2 regions of the Cyanobacterium stanieri LEGE 03274 genome follow, and region 1 is predicted to be linked to the other one. Evidence: predicted binding sites of a transcription regulator. Region 1 holds the regulator's gene; the other holds the start of a gene.
What was found. Region 1 encodes NtcA, which controls nitrogen genes in cyanobacteria. Its sites were predicted from a motif close to TTTGTANCNNNNGNTACAAA; they were not measured.

Region 2: IQ215_RS06255 (ammonium transporter) is a predicted target of NtcA. The motif match lies at 1,510-1,529, and genes of this name have one in related genera.

Annotation. Positions count from the first base shown of each region.
Region 1 covers NZ_JADEWC010000041.1:12,754-15,971, forward strand. Annotated here, with positions in the region: gene IQ215_RS13410 (ABC transporter ATP-binding protein) at 1-547, shown strand, start outside; gene ntcA (global nitrogen regulator NtcA) at 792-1,469, shown strand; gene IQ215_RS13420 (DNA phosphorothioation-associated protein 4) at 1,477-1,935, opposite strand; gene IQ215_RS13425 (molybdenum cofactor guanylyltransferase) at 1,950-2,549, shown strand; partial or broken gene IQ215_RS13430 (collagen-like protein) at 2,502-3,218, opposite strand, start outside.
Region 2 covers NZ_JADEWC010000010.1:47,231-50,448, reverse strand. Annotated here, with positions in the region: gene IQ215_RS06255 (ammonium transporter) at 1-1,353, opposite strand, end outside; gene IQ215_RS06250 (hypothetical protein) at 1,653-2,993, opposite strand.

The DNA of each region.
Region 1 (3,218 bases):
CCTCCTCGAAATCTTAGCCGGATTAGCCGAAAACACCAGCGGTAAAATTATTTGGCAAGGGGAAGAAATAACCTCCATAGAATTACAGCAACTTAGCGGATTAGTCTTTCAATTTCCCGAAAGGCATTTTTGTGGCTCAAATATCTTAGAAGAATTACGCCTCGGACATCCCGAATTAAGCGCCATCAAAGTAAAAGAAGCCCTCACCGAAGTAGGTTTAGAAAATATTAGTTATGAAACTCCTCCCCATGCCCTTAGTGGTGGACAACAAAGACGTTTATCCCTTGCGGTGCAACTCATACGACAACCCAATATTTTACTTCTTGATGAACCTACAGCGGGATTGGATTGGTTAATGCGCGATCAATTAGTTAATCTTTTGGCAAAATTAAAACAACATTGGACATTATTAATTGTTACCCATGATGCTAGTGATTTAATTTCCATTGCCGATTATTGTTGGCGCATTGAGGCAGGAAAAATAGAGTCCGTTGCCCCCTCCGATTTTACTGTTAAACCACCACTAGAAATAAACTGGCACCAGTAATCAAATGAATAATTAAACTATTATTTCCCCCATCTCCCCTACCCCCCATCTCTCATACCGAGAACTACTTGCTATCCCCAATCGAGGGTGATTTTACTATTTTTAATAACAAATATCAAATCTGTCATTTATTATGGGGTTTTAAACCTAATTTTTTGATAAAATAGTTATCTAGTTTACACTTAAATTTTCTCGAAAAAAAGCGTCATCTGCACGATCAATTATTAAATATTAACTACTGTCTATGCAACCAATTCCTACTCAAGAACAGCCCCTAGCTTCAGTATTTCGTCAGATAGGGGGGGGAATGTATAACCCCGTTATGGAGAAGTTTGAACGGGGAAAGACAATTTTTTTTCCTGGAGATCCTGCGGAAAGGGTATATTTTTTAGTTAAAGGAGCGGTTAAGTTATCTCGTCTTTACGAGGCAGGGGAAGAAATTACGGTGGCTCTTTTGAGGGAAAATAGTGTTTTTGGGGTTTTATCTTTGATTACTGGGCAAAAGAGCGATCGCTTTTACCACGCTGTAGCATTTACCCCTGTGGAATTATTATCCGCTCCCATTGAACATTTTCAACGCTCTTTACAGGATAATCCTGAGTTATCTCGTCTTATGTTACAGGGGTTATCTTCTCGTATTTTACAAACGGAAATGATGATCGAAACCCTTGCCCACCGTGATATGGCTTCTCGTTTGGTGAGTTTTTTGTTAATTCTTTGTCGTGATTTTGGTATTCCTAGTCTTAATGGTATTACCATTGACCTTAAATTGTCCCATCAGGCGATCGCCGAGGCCATCGGTTCTACCCGTGTAACGGTTACCCGACTTTTAGGGGAACTCCGCCAAGATGGTATGATTTCCATTACCAAGAAAAAAATTACCGTCCATAACCCCGTTGCCCTCAGTCAACAATTTGCCTAGAGAAATCTTACAAAAAACGACTTAAATCAAATTCCTGACTAACCTTAGGAGTATGTCTTTCCTTATCTAACAGTAACAAAAGTCTTTCCTGATAATCGATCGCCCCGGTTAACTGCTCTTGTAAATAAGACAAACCACCATTGGCGTATTGTTCAAAAAGAGTGATTCTACGCTCTTGGGAACTATTCTCATCGGATAAAAAATCCAAATTACCCATGGTCATAATAGTCAAAACATCAACCAATAAATCGTAACCACGGGATATAAAAATATCATAACTAATCGGATTAGGTTCTTGGGCAATGGTTTCTAAAGGTAAACGATAATCATATTTTTTACCCACGGCCGCCGCAAAAGCCATAACATCAGCATAGGTGTCAAACACCCCCTCTGGGTTATCATGACTAAAAATTAAACTTTGAACTAAAGATGCCTTATTTTGGTCAATTCTAACTCTACTAACCATATTCTTGTGAATTAATGATTTCCGTATTGATTTTAGCTGGGGGAAAAAGCTCCCGTATGGGCTTCGATAAGGCTTTGATAGAAATTGAAGGAGAATACTTATTAAGCAAAACCTACCATATAGCCAGAGAATTAAGCAATGAAGTATTTATCCTCACCTCCCCCGAACATCAATATCAATCTTTTCTGCCTAATGATACTCAATTTATCATTGAACCTCACCCCTACCAAGGCCCTTTAGTTGCCTTCGCCCATGGTTTATCCTTCATCCATAGCCCATGGGTTTTATTATTACCTTGCGATTTAATTTATCTTCAGACTCAAGAGATTAAATCATGGTTGAAACTATTACCCTCCGTATCAGAAGAAACTATTGCCCTTTTACCAACCCACAAAAAAGGATGGGAGTGTTTATCGGGCTTTTATCGCCGTGATTGTTTATCATCTTTACAAAAATCCCTGAATGGGGGTAATAAATCTTTTCAAAGATGGTTAAAAGGAGAAAAAGTAACCCCCCTGATGGTTCAAGATAGGAGGGTTTTATATAATTGTAATACCCCTGAAGATTTAGCGAAATGGACCGAGTATTCTTCTTTCGGAGATAATTTGAGTTGATTGATTATCGTTGAGAGTACGGGTAATTTCTAATTGAATATCGATGGAAGTATCGGCTTCTAGGTGACGAGGATCAATATTTAATTCTCCAATATTAATTATAAAACGATTATTTTGATAGTTAATAAATTGGGGTGAAATTTCCCCTTCATAACGGAGGGTATAATCATTTCTTTGGCGCAAACTCAGGTTACGGGATGGGGAGGTACTATATTTGATTTTAAAATTGGTATTGACTATGTCCGATAAATTTGCCTCGTCCACTATTTCCATCTGCACTCCTAACCCTAACCCTGATACTCCTTTACTGACTAATTTGGTGGTATCACTAGCCCTAATGGCGTTGAAAACAAATATTTCGGTGACTTGATTTCGAGGGATGATATTCGTTTGTAACCAGATGTCATCGGGAAATTTTATATCTACGGTGCGATCGTCTTGTAGATTTAGGGTAACGGTGCGATCGCCCATAGTCTCAAAAGGTTGGGGGGCATTCCAAATCATGACCACAGAATTTTCTACCCTTTCCACCAATTCTAAATACTGATCGGCAATAATAGAACCAGCAGCAAACAAATTAGTTGCCCCCGTGCGATTTTCCCAAATATTTTTAGACAAACTAAAACCACGCTCCTTCAATTGAGCCATAGAAACAGAAGCACTAAGACG
Region 2 (3,218 bases), on a different contig from region 1:
AGCCTTAAGAATTGACCAAACAATAAAACTATATACCACCATAAACACCCCTACCACAAAAATTCCCAGTAGTTGAGTGCCTAATAAAGATATATTCCCCGTAGTAAATAAGCCCCTAATTTCTGGATCTCCTGAGACTATTGGACTAGCAAATAAACCCACAGCAATAGTACCCCAAATACCGTTGACCAAGTGAACGGAAATAGCTCCCACGGGGTCATCAATTTTGACATTATCTAAATAATATACCGAGACTACAACCAACGCTCCACCGACAATGCCAATAATCATGGCGTCACCGTAACTCACAAAGGCACAACTTGCGGTAATAGCCACTAAACCCGATAAAACACCGTTGATAATTAAAGATAAATCAGGTTTTCCTGCCAATACCCAACTAATGATGGTGGCGGAAATAGCCCCTGATGCGGCGGCTAAGTTGGTGGTAAGGGCAATATAACTAATATTTTGGGATAACTCGAAGGTTGAACCTGCATTGAAACCAAACCATCCTATCCAAAGGATAAAACAACCTAGGGTGGCTAAACTTAAGTTATGGCCAGGTAAGGGCATGATTCCCCCTGATGGTTTATATTTTCCATTCCTTGCACCTAATAAAATAGAACCAACTAAAGCGCTCCAACCCCCTACGGAGTGGACTACGGTAGAACCTGCAAAGTCTTTGAATCCTAACTGGGCTAACCATCCATTTCCCCATACCCAGTGTCCGACGAGGGGATAGGCGATCGCCACCAGGAAAACACTAAACAAAATAAAATCAATAAATTTAATTCTTTCCGCCACTGCACCAGAAACAATAGTAGCCGCTGTACCAGCAAAAGCCACTTGAAATAAAAATTTAGCGGCCAAGGGGATATTTATCGAACCTAAGGAGCTATAAACCCCAATATATTCACCGTTAATGGCGGGGCTATTATCCATCCCCGCAAGGAAAAAACCACTAAACCCAAAAAAGTTTGTTCCATCTCCAAACATGAGGGCAAAACCCACAGCCCAATAAGCCACCGTAGAAATGGCAAATACGATTAAGTTTTTGGAGAGCATATTAACAGCATTCTTGCGCCGACATAAACCAGTTTCTAACATGGCGAAACCAGCATTCATAAAAATGACCAAAATTGAAGCGAATACCACCCAAAAGGTATCTAAACCGACTTTTAATTCTTTACTCGCATCGGTTAATTCTGCGAGGGTATCTTGAGCGCCTACGGAGCTAACACAGGAGAGCAGTAAAAATACACTTAATATTATACATCCTTGCCAACTGGGGGAAAAATTTATTTGTTGTGCGATTCTCTTTATTCTTTTTTTTGTTGTCTTCAGTTTAACCATTCTATTTTAATATCTCAAATAACCTAGATATTTTATGCTTGGAAGCGATTCATTATAGCATCATTGATTACAAAATATATGATTAATTTTCTTTTTTAGTTTAATTTAATCTTCTTGTTATTTTTCAAGATCATTTTTCTGGGATGACCTTATTTTTTTGAATCTATAAATATAAAAAAGATAAGTATGATTAGAGCATTAGATAATTATTTTTTTTAATAATCATTGATTAAAAGTCAGTTTACTAAGGAATGAGATTAATTAATTACGTAAGTATTTATGGATGATTGTTTTTTTATTTAGTTATATTTAACGATTAATTTTTGTTGTGGATTATAAACTTCTAGGGGCATTTTATATTTAAAACTTAAATAGCGGTAATTTTGCTCTACCTGATTAATATGATTAATTAAAATTTCTGTTTCACTATTATTAGTATTGGCTGATTGTTGGGTAATTCGAGCAATATTCATCAAATAATCGGTGGTTAAGGTAACTTTAATTAAATTATTTTCCACCTGATAATCACAGATTTTAGAACTACCCTGACATATTCTGGCTAATTCTTCCCTGGCATTTTGTCGATTAATGGCTTGTTTTAATTCTTCTTGGGCTTGGGGTAATTTTTGATTAACGGTTTGTCTTATCCTTTCGAGGGGTTGTTGTTTAAATGTGCCATCGGGAAATTGAGTGATTAGGTTATTGACTTCTTGCCAATGGTTGACGGCATTTGTCCATTGATTATTTTTTTCGGCGTTTTCTGCTTGAATAATTTTGTTTTGTATTTGCCCGTAAAGATTTTCGGCGATTTCTTCTTGTCTAATGGTTGCTCTTATTTGACTTAAATTTTGATTATATTTTTCTAAGAGATTTTCTTTATCTGTTTGCGCACTGGTGAGGGGGGGAATTTCCCTGATTTTATCTATTGCCTCTAACCAATTATTTTCGATATTTTTTAGTTGTGTTAACGATGAAGTTTCATTCTTTAATTGATCGTTTTCTTGGGCTAATTGTTGGGCTTCTGATAATAGTTGATTGGCTTTTTTTTCTTGTTCAATGCTATTTTCTAGGCTACTTAATATATTATTATATTCAGCTATTTTATTATCAATCCATGGTTGTAAAAATTGATTTTCTACGGATTGTATAAGGGCGATCGCCTCTAACCAAAAACTTTCTATTCTTTGCCATTCATCCGTTGATAAAGGTAGTTGATTACTCATACTTTGAGCATTTTCTACCAATGTTAAAGCCTCTAATATTTTATCTAAATCATCAATGGTAATTTGATTTTCGGTAATTAAATTTTGTGCTTGTTCATGATAATCTGACCAAGAAGGAATATTATTTAATTGTAAATTGATAGCGATTAAATTTAATTGTAGTTCTGTTAAATCCGTACTGTCCATTTCTGGATTAATGATCGATAAATAATCCTCAACATTTTCTTGAGATTGAGGAATTAAGGTACATTCTCCTAGCACACAGGGACGAGTAAAATAATATGCTAATGCTCCACTAATGGTGAAAAGTATTCCAATGATTAAAGAAATAATACCTACGGAAAAGTTTTTGGATTTATATTTTTGATTGTCATTATCTGATTCAAAAGTTATGTTTTTATCTGAGAGATTATCCATAATATAATATGTTAATAATAATTAATTGTATAGTTATTCTGTTATTTGTTCTATTCAAATTAGAATAATATTAAGTCAGAGTATTTTGTGTAAAAAAAGAATATTTACTTAAATTAATTTCTAATATATTATTAATTAAAATTAGAAATAATAAATTTTTATGTCGTATCGAATAATAGAAAAAATATTGTTGGATATATATAGTATGGACTTTTTCTATAAAAA